One region of the Limnohabitans sp. 2KL-3 genome, then DNA from elsewhere that is predicted to be linked to it. Evidence: riboswitches for the same ligand, from Rfam matches in the RefSeq annotation. Region 1 holds a riboswitch; the other holds the start of a gene.
The links. A riboswitch is a leader RNA that binds a small molecule or an ion and turns the genes downstream of it on or off. The one in region 1 is predicted to bind S-adenosylhomocysteine.

Region 1 (6,730 bases):
ACAGCCCGGCATGCTCGCGCAGCGGGTGGAAGTGGATTTTGGGAAAGCGCTCTTGCGCCAGGCGCACGTCGTAAGGGCTGGTGCACAAATACGCCAGCGTACCTGCCGCGTCCAGCGACATGCGTTGCGGGTAGGCGTTGGTGAATTCGCGCAGCTCGGCCGGGGTGTCGGCCGTGATCCAGCGAGCACCGGTGTACTGGCAGCCCTCCAATCGCACATCGCAGTCGTATTCGGCTTTCAGGCGGTGTTGCACCACTTCAAACTGCAGCTGACCGACCGCGCCCAGCAGCATGGGGCCACCGATTTCGGGTTTGAAGACCTGGATCGCGCCTTCTTCGCCCAACTGGTCCAAGCCGGTTTGCAGTTGTTTGGTGCGCAGCGGGTTCTTCAGGATCACGGTCATGAAGAGTTCGGGCGCAAAGAAGGGCAGGCCGGTGAACTGCAAATTCGCGCCGTCGGTGATGGTGTCGCCCAGCTGCACGCCGCCATGGGTGGTAAAGCCAATGATGTCGCCTGCAAAGGCCTCTTCCACAGCTTCGCGACGTTGGCTCATGAAGGTCACCACGCTGGTGGGCCGCAGCTCTTTGCCGGTGCGCTGCACCTTGAGCTTCATGCCGGGTGTGTATTTGCCCGACGCCATGCGCACAAAGGCGATGCGGTCGCGGTGGTTGGCGTCCATATTGGCTTGCACCTTGAACACCACGCCCGAGAACGCGCTGTCTTCGGGCTGGATTTCTTTGACCACGGGCTGTTTGTTGACCAGCAGATTGCTGGTGCGGGGCTTGGGCGCGGGGGCCAGGTCGACCAGCGCGTCCAGCACTTCCATCACACCGAAGTTGTTCACGCCGGAGCCAAAGAACACGGGCGTTTGTTTGCCCGCCAAGAACGCCGCTTCGTCAAACGCGGGCGATGCGCCAGTGGCCAGCTCCATGCTGTCCATGGCGGTTTGCCATTCCAGGCCAAAGCGCTCGGCCAATTGGGCTTGCTCGGTCAGGGGGATGGTTTCGAAGTCTTGCGGCAGGCGTTCGCTGCCCGAGTCAAACACCGTCATGGCCTGCGTGCGCAGGTTGATGATGCCGCCGAAGCTCTTGCCCTGGCCCACGGGCCAGGTCATGGGCACGCAGGGCATGCCCAGCTCGCGCTCGACTTCGTCCAGGATGTCGAGCGGGTCGCGCACTTCGCGGTCCATTTTGTTGACGAAGGTGATGATGGGCGTGTCGCGCTGACGGCAGACCTCGATCAGGCGGCGGGTCTGCGCTTCCACACCGTTGGCCGCGTCAATGACCATGAGCGCCGAGTCCACCGCCGTGAGCACGCGGTAAGTGTCCTCGCTGAAATCTTTGTGGCCGGGGGTGTCGAGCAGGTTGATGACGTGCTCGCGGTAGAGCATCTGCATCACGGACGAAGCCACCGAGATGCCACGCTGCTTTTCGATTTCCATCCAGTCGGACGTGGCGTGGCGTGAGGCCTTGCGGGCCTTGACCGAGCCGGCGATCTGGATCGCGCCCGAAAACAGCAAGAGCTTTTCAGTCAGCGTGGTTTTACCGGCATCGGGGTGGGAAATGATGGCAAACGTCCGGCGGCGCCGGGTTTCGTGGGCGTAGGTCACAAGGGGGTCCTGATCGGGGTGGCACCGCAGGGGTGCTGAGCGGGCGGCCAAGGGTGGCCGCGATGGGGGAGATTTTAACGGGCCAAGGGGGGTGCCTTCTGGGCGCTGTGAGTGAGGTGAATCCCCTTGTAGGAGCGACGCCCTCGTCGCGAAAAGCCTGGCAGGCCACGAACCATTGCCCGGGGGGCTCCCACAGTTGGCATCCACTTTCGCCACTGTTTGAACTGTTTCATAATGATCGCTTATGAACATCGCGCCTCAACAGCAAGCCCTCATTGCCGATATTTGTCGGCGTTATAAGGTTCGCCGCATGCAAATGTTTGGATCGGCTGCGCAAGGGCAAGAAAGGTCTGATAGCGATGTCGACTTGTTGGTCGAATTCATTCCCAACCAATACCCCACAGGCTTTGCGCTGGTGGACATGCAACATGAGCTGTCCATGGTCTTTGATGGAAAGAGCGTGGATTTGGCTTTTCCCTCGGTGTTGAACAACCCCTTCAGACGCAAGGCCATTGAGCCCCAATTGCGTTTACTTTACCAATGAGCACTGACCGCGCACCTGCGCACTTGGCCGACATGCTTGGTTTTTCTGAGGAGCTGCAATCCTTGGTTGTGGGCTTGAGTCCCACAGAGTTCCAAAGTCAAAGAGTTTTGTGCCTCGCTGTTGAGAAATTGTTCATTAATTTGGGTGAGGCTGCGGCCAGGATAGGGGATTCAAATGTTCAATTTCCTCAAATTCCTTGGCGACAAATGATTGGTTTGCGCAACATCCTGGCACACGGTTATGAACAGGTCGCCCACGAAATCCTTTACCAAACCATTGTGCAAGAGCTGCCAGCCCTCAGCGAGAGTCTGCGTGTTGCGTTGCAGGACCGTGTTCACGGCAGCCCTGTGAGCGGCTCGCTATAATCAGCAACTTCCGAGGAGCGTTGCAGCGCCCACCAGCCCCAAAGCTGGCAGCAGGCGTGAGGCTCGGAACCTTCAAACAGCAACGACGCTCATCCACACGACGTGCGGTGAGCCTGTACCTTCCATTCAGTGCTTTCATCCATGCGTGTGGCTTTTTCACATTGCTTTGGAGCTTTTCTCATGAATGCACGTATGCCTTCCACCGTTAACGCTGATTGCGTGATTGCCGACATCGGCCTGGCCGATTGGGGCCGCAAAGAAATCAAAATCGCCGAGACCGAAATGCCCGGCCTGATGGCCATCCGCGAAGAGTTCAACGCAGCGCAGCCCTTGAAGGGCGCTCGCATCACCGGCTCGCTGCACATGACCATCCAGACGGCCGTGCTGATCGAGACCCTGCAAGCCCTGGGCGCTGACGTGCGTTGGGCTTCTTGCAACATCTTCTCGACCCAAGACCACGCCGCTGCGGCGATTGCCGCCAAGGGCACGCCCGTTTTTGCCATCAAGGGCGAGACCCTGGCCGACTATTGGGATTACACCCACCGCATTTTTGACTTTGGCCCCGCAGGCACGCCCGGCGAAGGCCCCAACATGATCTTGGACGACGGCGGCGACGCCACGCTGCTCATGCACCTGGGCAAGCGCGCCGAAACCGACGCGTCCTTGATCGCCAACCCCACCAGCGAAGAAGAGACCTGCCTGTTCAACGCCATCAAGGCCAAGCTGGCTGTGGACCCCACCTGGTACAGCCGCAAGGGTGCGCACATCATTGGCGTGACCGAAGAGACCACCACCGGCGTGCTGCGCCTGAACGAAATGGCCGCCAAAGGCAGCCTGATGTTCCGCGCCATCAACGTGAACGACTCGGTGACCAAGAGCAAGTTCGACAACCTGTACGGCTGCCGTGAATCCTTGGTCGACTCCATCAAACGCGCCACCGACGTGATGATCGCCGGCAAAGTGGCTGTGGTGGCCGGTTACGGTGACGTGGGCAAGGGTTCGGCCCAAGCCCTGCGTGCCTTGAGCGCCCAAGTCTGGGTGACCGAAATCGACCCGATCAACGCCCTGCAAGCCGCGATGGAAGGCTTCAAGGTTGTGACCATGGAATACGCCGCCGACAAGTGCGACATCTTCGTGTCAGCCACCGGCAACAAGAACGTGATCCGCTACGAGCACATGGCCGCCATGAAAGACGAAGCCATCGTCTGCAACATCGGTCACTTTGACAACGAAATCGACGTCGCTTCGCTGGACAAGTGCCAGTGGGACGAGATCAAGCCCCAAGTCGACCACGTCATCTTCCCCGATGGCAAGAAGATCACCTTGTTGGCCAAAGGCCGCCTGGTGAACCTGGGTTGCGCCACCGGCCACCCCAGCTTTGTGATGTCGTCTTCGTTTGCCAACCAGACCATTGCCCAGATCGAGCTGTTCACCAAGCAAGACCAATACGAGTCCGGCAAGGTCTATGTGTTGCCCAAGCATTTGGACGAGAAAGTGGCCCGTTTGCACCTGAAGAAAGTCGGCGCGATGCTGACCGAGCTGAGCGACGAGCAAGCGTCTTACATCGGCGTGTCCAAGAATGGTCCTTACAAGGCCGACACTTACCGCTATTGATGCGCTGAGTGGGTTGAGGGGTTCAGCCTTCGTGGTGTTTTTGCGACGTCACGTCGGGGCTGAACCCGCCGACCTACAGATGCCGCTCCGTAGGTCGGTGGCTTTAGCCCCGACATGCTTGATCCTGCACCATCGCGCGTACATCCCTCCCACCATTGTTTGACTGAATCCAACCGCATGCGCATTGACCAACTTCTCGTCGAACGTGGCTTGGCCGCCTCCCGCTCACAAGCCCAGCGACTCATTGCTGGGGGCGTGAAGTGGCAGCAGCCCGACGGCCAGTGGCGCACCGTCGTCAAAAACCGCGACGAGGTGCCCGAGAGCGCAGCCCTGGAGTTGCTGGACGACGCCGAGTCGCGTTATGTCTCGCGTGGCGGTCTCAAGCTCGAAGGCGCATTGAAGGCCACGGGTGTGCAGGTGGACGGCTTGCGCTGTCTGGACGTGGGCCAAAGCACAGGCGGTTTCACCGACTGTTTGCTGCAGCACGGCGCGGCCGAGGTGGTGGGCATTGACGTGGGCCATGCCCAGGTGCACCCGCGCATCAGCCAGGATGAACGGGTGATTTGCATCGAAGGCGTGAATGCCCGCGAGCTGGAGCCCGGTGACGAACGCATTCCCGATGCGCTGGAAGGCTTTGACCTGATGGTGGGCGATGTGTCGTTCATCTCGCTCACGCTGGTGCTGCCGGGCGTGGTGCATTTGCTCAAACCCACAGGCCAATTGCTGATGCTGGTCAAACCCCAGTTTGAATTGCAACCCGGTCAGGTGGGCAAGGGCGGCATCGTGAAAGGCGACACGCATTTTCCCTTCATCGAAAACCGCGTGCGCACGGCTTTGACCGAGCTGGGCATGAAGGTCACCGCCTGGCTGGACAGCCCGATTGCGGGGGGTGACGGCAACCATGAATTTTTTGTGCAGGCCTGCTGGCCCGACCCGGCGGTCGTTTTGCCCGCTCGCGAGGCCACCCGTGTGGCGCACGAGGCCGATCTGGCCGCCAAGGCCTATGCCAAGGCCAACGACTATTGAATTTTTGAAGGTGTTGTGATGTCTGGTTTGAAACTGCCCATCAGCTTGGAATTTTTTCCACCCAAAACGCCCGAAGGTGCAGAAAATCTGCGCGGCGTGCGCGAAAAGTTGTACGCCCTGAAGCCTGAGTTTTGCTCGGTCACTTACGGCGCAGGCGGGTCGACGCAAGAGGGCACCTTTTCCACCGTGAGCGCCATCCTGAGCGAGGGTGTCGCAGCCGCTTCGCACTTTTCGTGCATTGGCGCGACCAAGGCTTCGGTGCGCGAAGAGCTGGCCACGCTCAAGGCCATGGGGGTCAAGCGCTTGGTGGCTTTGCGCGGCGACTTGCCCAGCGGCTATGGCGCAGGTGGCGAGTTCCACTACGCCAGCGATCTGGTGGCCTTTATCCGGGCCGAGACGGGTGACGATTTCCACATCGAAGTGGCGGCTTACCCCGAAATCCACCCCCAAGCCAAGTCGCCCGAGTCCGACTTGCAAGCATTTGCCACCAAGGTCAAGGCCGGTGCTAACTCGGCCATCACCCAATATTTTTACAACAGCGATGCCTACTTCCGCTTTGTAGACGATGCCTACAAACTCGGCGTGGACGTGCCCGTGGTGCCCGGCATCATGCCCATCACCAGTTCCTCGCAGCTGCTGCGTTTTTCCGACGCTTGTGGTGCCGAGATCCCGCGTTGGATCCGCTTGCGTTTGCAAGGCTATGGCGATGATGTGGAGTCCATCAAGGCCTTTGGCCTGGATGTGGTGAGTGACCTGTGCGAGCAACTCATCAACGGCGGCGTGCCCGCCATTCACTTCTACACCATGAACCAAAGCGCCTCCACCGCCGAGATCGTGCGCCGCTGCAATTTGTAAAAGCGCCACCCTCAGGTCACTGGCTGACGGCCTCTGTGTAGGAGCCCCGCCCCCGGGGCGATGGGGTGTGGTCTGCGAGGCTTGATCGCGACGAGGGCGTCGCTCCTACAGGGTAAATGTGAAGCCATGCATCAGGGTCACCGGCTGACTGCCTGTTTGTAGGAGCCCCGCCCCCGGGGCGATGAGTGGTGGTCTGCGAGGCTTGATCGCGACGAGGGCGTCGCTCCTACAGGGGAAATGTAGAGCCATGCATCAGGGTCACTGGCTGCCTGCCTGTTTGTAGGAGCCCCGCCCCCGGGGCGATGAGTGGTGGTCTGCGAGGCTTGATCGCGACGAGGGCGTCGCTCCTACAAAGCCCCAAAGGCCCAACGCCCCAACGCTCAACCATAATCGCGCCATGGAAACGAAATGGTTGGAAGATTTTGTGAGTTTGGCCGAAACGCGCAGTTTCAGCCGTTCGGCGCAGTTGCGGCACGTCACGCAACCGGCGTTTTCCCGGCGCATCCAGTCGCTGGAGGCCTGGGCTGGGGCAGATTTGGTGGACCGCAGCTCTTACCCCACCAGCTTGACCCCCGCCGGGGAGACTTTGTACGGGCAAGCCTTGGAGTTGCTGCAGTCCTTGCAGACCACCCGCGCCATGCTGCGCAGCCATGCCAGTGCGGGGCAGGATGTGCTGGAGTTCGCGGTGCCGCACACATTGGCGTTGACCTTTTTTCC
Region 2 (6,730 bases), on a different contig from region 1:
TGTCGGCACGCGTGAGCGCATCGGCCGTGGCGGTGAGCGCCACACGCGGCACGCTGGGGTAGCGCTCGTGCAGCACCGACAGGCCCCGGTATTCGGGCCGGAAGTCGTGGCCCCATTGGCTCACGCAATGCGCTTCGTCGATCGCAAACAGGCTGAGCAGCCCTCGCTCTTGCAGCGAGTCCATCTGTGCCAGAAAGCGGGCGTTGGTGACGCGCTCGGGCGCGGCATACAGCAGGGTGATCTCACCGCGCAGCAAACGCCGTTCGATGTCGCTGGCTTCTTCGCTGGTGAGGGTGGAGTTGAGGAAGGCGGCGCTGACGCCTGCTTCGTGCAGGGCACCCACTTGGTCGTGCATCAGCGCGATCAGGGGTGAAACAACGACCGTGATGCCGTGGCCTGCACGTTGGCGCGCAATGGCCGGAATTTGGTAGCACAGCGATTTACCCCCGCCCGTGGGCATGAGCACCAGCGCATCGCCCCCAGCGGCCACATGGTCAATGATGGCTTGCTGTGGGCCGCGAAAGGCGTCGTAGCCAAAAACTTCGCGCAGGATGGGGAGGTGGGGGGACACTGGGGTTTGGTGGCTTTTAGAAGGCTTGATTGTCCTCTATCGATGGCTTGGGTTTTGCGTGTGCCACTTGAGTTTTTGCGGGTGTGGTGTGGGTGGGTGTCGTCTTGGTTTAGCGGGTGTGGTGTGGGTGGGTGAGGGCGGGCACAGGGTTCCTCATGCGGCGGGGGTACGCCAAAATCGTCACCCTCTGCCCGCCCTCACCCACCCACGCAAGACCATGGGCTGCGCGACCAGCAACCCCCAAGGCCAGCATTTATTGATTCGGCCCTGTGAAGTTTGAAGTCAACGGCTTTTCTTGGGCACAGCGATCAGTGTGGGAGCCCCGCCCTCGGGGCGATGGGTGGTGGTCTGCGAGGCTCTATCGCGGCGAGGGCGCCGCTCCCACAAAAATGCGTTTTTGCAAACTTCATCGGGCCGGATCTATATCGCCAGTAGGGACATCTGTCACCGCCAGCAAAACTGACGACCACCACCAGCGTTTGGAAGGGGCCGGCGGCGGGCGACGATTTTGGCGTACCCCCGCCTCATGAGGAGCCCGCCGCCGGCCCCTTCCAAACGCGCTCCGCCGCAACCAGACTCTGACAACACTCTGCCAATCCATAGCGTTACCATCCCAGCCCATGCACACCTCCGCCCTTGTCCTGTTTTCTGGTGGTCAGGACTCCACCACCTGCCTGGCCCATGCTTTGAGCCGTTACGAACGCGTCGAAACCTTGGCGTTTGACTACGGACAGCGCCACAAAGTCGAGCTGGACGCCCGGCTGAACGTGCTGGCCGCCATCAAGGCGGAATTCCCGCAATGGACCTCCAAAATGGGCGAAGACCACCTGCTGGACGCGGGCATCCTGGGCCAGATCAGCGAAACCTCTTTGACCCGCGACACGGCCATTGAAATGGAAAGCTCCGGCCTGCCCAACACCTTTGTGCCCGGACGCAACTTGCTGTTCCTCACGCTCGCCGCCGCTTTGGCCTATCGCCGAGGTTTGCAAGTCATCGTCACAGGCGTGTGTGAGACCGATTTTTCGGGCTACCCCGACTGCCGCGACGACACCATGAAGGCCATGCAGGTGGCCCTGTCGCTGGGCATGGACCGCAAGCTGTTGATCGAAACGCCACTGATGTGGATCGACAAGGCGCAGACTTGGCAATTGGCACACGACCTGGGACAACAGGCTCAGCCCCAAGGGGGCGGCCAAGCGCTGGTGGACTTGATCGTGGAACACACCCACACCTGTTACCTGGGCGAGCGCACGCAACACCACGACTGGGGCTATGGCTGCGGCCAATGCCCGGCATGTCAGCTCAGGGCAGCAGGATTTTCTCGCTGGGCATCCACCACCGCTTGAAGTCGTCCAGTGCTTCCCAAGTGTTCCTGTTGATGCAGGAACACCCTCATCCACGGTGACCATGTGTCGTGGCCTGAAACGGCATCACCCCACAGTACAAGGTCACACATTTTGGCAACAGCCTGCGGAGGCTTCTGCCGCTTGGCGCTGCGGTTTTACAGATTCGGTGCCAGCAAACGCTGCAGGGCTTTGACCTCCACGCCGCTGCGCTGGGCCAAGTCCTGCACCTGGTCGTCACCCACTTTGCCCACGCTGAAGTACTGCGCCTCGGGGTGCGCGATGTAGAAACCGCTCACGCTGGCCGCAGGCGTCATGGCCAGGCTTTCGGTCAGGCCCATGCCGATGTCCTGACATTGCAGCACGTCGAACATGGCTTGTTTGGCGCTGTGATCAGGGCAGGCGGGGTAGCCGGGTGCGGGGCGGATGCCCTGGTATTTTTCAGCGATCAGGTCTTCGTTGCTCAGCGACTCGGTTGTCGCGTAACCCCACAGGTCGGTGCGCACTTTTTTGTGCAGGCACTCGGCCAGAGCTTCGGCCAGGCGGTCGGCCAGGGACTTGAGCATGATGGCGCTGTAGTCGTCGTGTGCGGCTTCAAAGGCTGCTGCGCGTTTGTCGGCACCAATGCCTGCGGTGACTGCGAACACGCCCACATGGTCTGGCGCTGTGCCTTGCGGCGCGACGAAGTCGGCCAGGCAGCGGCTGGGGCGCATGACGCCTTCAATTCGTTGCTTTTCTGTTTGTTGACGCAGGCCGCGCCAGGTCATGGCGACTTGGCTGCGCGATGCATCGGTGTAAAGCGCTATGTCGTCATCGTTCACCGTATTGGCGGGGTACAGGCCCAGCACGGCGTTGGCCGTGACCCAGCGGCCGTCGATGATTTTTTGCAACATGGCTTGGCCATCTGCATACACCTTGCGCGCCTGCTCGCCCACGACTTCGTCATCCAGGATGGCGGGGAAAGGTCCGGCCAAGTCCCAGGTCTGAAAGAAGGGGCCCCAGTCGATGTACTGCGCGATCTCGGCCAGGTCGTAGTTTTTGAACACACGGCGACCAATGAACTTGGGCGCGGCGGGCACGCCTTGGGACCAGTCGATGGGCGTCTTGTTGGCGCGGGCTTGGGCCAGCGTCCACATCGGTGTTTGTTTTTTGTTGGCGTGCTGCTCGCGCACCTTGGCGTAATCGGTGTTCAGGTCGGCGATGAACTTGGCCGCTTGCTCGGACAGCAAACCCTGCGCCACACCCACGCTGCGCGACGCATCGGGCACATAGACCACAGGGCCTGAGTAGTTGGGCGCGATTTTCACGGCGGTGTGCACACGGCTGCAAGTGGCGCCGCCAATCAGCAAGGGCATTTGGCGTTCGCGGAAATACGGGTCTTTTTCCATCTCGGCCGCCACGTACTGCATCTCTTCGAGGCTGGGCGTGATCAGGCCCGACAGACCAATGATGTCGGCGTTTTCTTCTTTGGCCTTGGCCAGGATCTCGTGGCAGGGCACCATCACGCCCATGTTGACCACTTCAAAGTTGTTGCACTGCAAAACCACCGTGACGATGTTTTTGCCGATGTCGTGCACATCACCTTTGACGGTGGCGATCACGATCTTTCCCTTGGCTTTCACGTCTTCGCCTGCGGCTTCTTGTGCGAGTTTTTCTGCTTCGATGTAGGGCAGCAAATGCGCCACGGCCTGCTTCATCACGCGGGCACTTTTCACCACCTGTGGCAAGAACATCTTGCCCTGGCCGAAGAGGTCACCGACCACGTTCATGCCATCCATCAACGGGCCTTCGATGACATGCAAGGGGCGACCGCCCTTGGCCAGAATCTCGCGATACGCCTCTTCTGTATCGTCGCTGATGAAGTCGGTGATCCCATGCACCAAAGAATGTGACAAACGCTGCGCCACGCTCACGGGCGCATCGGTCGTGCCGCGCCAGGCCAGCTTGGTGGTCTCATCTTTGGCTGCGCCTTTGGCGCTGTCGGCCACTTCGACCAAACGCTCACCTGCATCGGGGCGGCGGTTCAGCACCACGTCTTCGACCCGCTCGCGCAGCGTGGGCTCCAGGTCGTCGTACACGCCGACCATGCCCGCGTTCACGATGCCCATGTCCATGCCGGCTTTGATCGCGTGGTACAGGAACACGGTGTGAATCGCTTCGCGCACCGGGTCGTTGCCCCGGAAACTGAAGGACACGTTGGACACACCGCCCGACACCTTGGCACCCGGCAGGTTCTGCTTGATCCAGCGCGTGGCTTCGATGAAGTCGACGGCGTAGTTGTTGTGCTCTTCGATGCCGGTGGCGATGGCAAAAATGTTGGGGTCAAAAATGATGTCTTCGGGCGGGAAGCCCACCTCATCGACCAGCACACGGTAAGCGCGTTCGCAAATCTCGATCTTGCGTTCGTAGGTGTCGGCCTGGCCTTTTTCATCAAACGCCATGACCACAGCGGCCGCGCCATAGCGCTTGACCAGCTTGGCCTGGCGCTTGAACTCATCCAAACCTTCTTTCATGCTGATCGAGTTGACGATGCCCTTGCCCTGGATGCAGCGCAGACCGGCTTCGATCACCGTCCACTTGCTCGAATCCACCATCACCGGCACGCGGGCGATGTCGGGCTCACCGGCCATCAGGTTCAAAAACCGCACCATGGCCGCCTGGCTGTCGAGCATGGCCTCGTCCATGTTCACGTCGATGACCTGCGCACCGTTTTCGACCTGCTGACGCGCCACGGCCAAAGCCTGCTCGTACTCGCCATTCAAAATCATGCGGGCAAAGGCCTTGGAGCCGGTCACGTTGGTGCGCTCACCCACATTGACAAACAGGGCACCGGTGCCGATGGAGACAGGCTCCAGACCGGACAACTTCATGGGAGGAACAGACAGGATTTCAGACGCGACAACAGACACAGGCTCACCTTAGGCATTCAGGTGAGCGTCGTTGTGCAAGATCATTCAGACATTGAACGGCCCCAAGCCTGACCTGCTGCGCCTTGACGGCGGCGGGCTGCAACGCTCCTTGGGAAGCTGGGATTTTAAGGCTTGTTGATTCTTAAGCCCTTGATGAATAGAGCAATCCGTCAGGATGCGGGATTGAATATCGTTGACGTCAAGACACACCTGGCAGCGCCGAGAGCCTTAATCCTTGTCTAAATACATCCATATTCGGACATCTAGACATCAATTAAATCAACAACTTAGTCTCGAAAAACGAATTTTCTTAGCTAAAGGCTAATCTAATTTTTCAACTTTTAGACAAGAACCAGACCGCCGCAGATCGAGGGCCTTCACAATCAATGATCTGGGCTCGCTTCATGGCTTGGAGTAAATTTTTCACCTTGTTGGCTTTTTGCTCCGGGGTCAACACAGCCGCCAATTTGTTCGTCAACAGTTCGTCAAAATCAGTCCGTTTGGCCTGTTTATATTTGCGCAAGTACCCAACCACCAACTGCTGGTAATGCTGGTCGTCAAGCCCACGGTTGTGGATGTAACGTGCTTTTTGACCCGCAGCATCGGCCACCTTGGCAGAAATAAACAACTTCGGCGCACGGCCTTCGACCAAGCCCAATTCGCGCAACAGCTTGATTTCTCTGGTCGCCAAGGCATGTCCCTTTTGGACTTTGTCCAGCAACAACACATGCTGCAAGCTCAAATCGGTTCGTGCCATCAAGGCTCGCGCAAACTTGGCATCCATCATGCGCCCAGCCAGCGTCAACTCTACACGGGGATGACCTTGGGGGCTGGTGTCAAACGCGTAATCCGGCAGGGGGAAAAACCGCTCACGTTGGGTCACGAACATGCGGCGAATGCCACTGCCAGCTTGTTCGATCATGCGCAAGCGGATCATGCCGTCAATCAACCATTGGTTGCGGTAATGCTCTGGCGGTGACTGATGCTCCAGCATCCATTCCACACTCTGTGGAATGAACTCCCCCAAATTAGTCAGCACCAAACGGTCCGCGTGTTCCACGACATTGATCTTGCCACCCAACAAATAGTCTTGATGGGCCACGCAGTTATGAAGCGCTTCCCGGACCACCCACGCATCGTATTGCTGCACGGGTGTGGGAAAAAGTGTTCCGTCCGGCAGGTGATCCACAGTTTCATTGCGAATACGCCCAAAGACCCGGTCCGTCGCCAGCAAAAATGGAATCCCAAAAGGGTAAGACGGTGACGAAGTGCTGTTGGCATCACGCGAGATCCAGTGAATCTTCGCATCCACCGGCGACAGAAAATGCGCAGCCTCGTCTTTGCCCAACAGCAACAAAGCCGACCGCGTGATCCGCCCCTGCTTGGTGATGCGCGCTTTGTTCAGCAGGGTCACATCACTCAAGCCAGCCACCTCGGCGCGGATGGCCTCGTACCTGCGTGCATCGGGCTCACCACGAATACAAAATTCTGTGTAACGCTGACGGGCGGCGATCACCGCCTCAGGGTCCAGATCACTCCAGGTAGCCCCCGGCACCACCTCGCCAGTCCAATCCTCTTTCAAGCCCAGTTGAGCCCACAACCTGGCCTCTTTGTCAGGCTGCTCTGCCAACTTGACCTTGTGGCTGTCGATGCGGATGTACCGGACATTCTTGAATGCAACAGGCGCACTGCGGGCGGGGTGAATCTCCAGCAAAACGACACGACCATTGGGGTGTGATAGTTCGTGGAAATGGAAGTCGGCACGGGGTTGCGTCAAATACTGCAGCCACATGACCAAGGCCTGATTGCCACTGCCTTTGTCCGATCTGACTTTCTGACTGAAGGGATCAAATGTGGTGCCCTTCACCTCACGGGTGGTGTCATCAACGCCCCAAATCAGCCAGGCA

Region 2: it holds a riboswitch for S-adenosylhomocysteine, as region 1 does, so the genes downstream of both, metH (methionine synthase) here and ahcY (adenosylhomocysteinase) in region 1, are expected to answer to the same signal.

The regions. Positions count from the first base shown of each region.
Region 1 is NZ_CXON01000033.1:8,479-15,208, forward strand. It holds gene AMM41_RS20800 (peptide chain release factor 3) at 1-1,609, opposite strand, end outside; gene AMM41_RS20805 (nucleotidyltransferase family protein) at 1,854-2,153, shown strand; gene AMM41_RS20810 (HepT-like ribonuclease domain-containing protein) at 2,186-2,518, shown strand; S-adenosyl-L-homocysteine riboswitch at 2,525-2,616, shown strand; gene ahcY (adenosylhomocysteinase) at 2,699-4,132, shown strand; gene AMM41_RS20820 (TlyA family RNA methyltransferase) at 4,310-5,158, shown strand; gene metF (methylenetetrahydrofolate reductase [NAD(P)H]) at 5,177-6,013, shown strand; gene AMM41_RS20830 (LysR substrate-binding domain-containing protein) at 6,411-6,730, shown strand, end outside.
Region 2 is NZ_CXON01000010.1:98,121-104,850, reverse strand. It holds gene recQ (DNA helicase RecQ) at 1-571, opposite strand, end outside; gene queC (7-cyano-7-deazaguanine synthase QueC) at 1,192-1,917, shown strand; gene metH (methionine synthase) at 2,073-4,784, opposite strand; S-adenosyl-L-homocysteine riboswitch at 4,840-4,940, opposite strand; gene AMM41_RS13475 (RNA-binding domain-containing protein) at 5,158-6,730, opposite strand, start outside.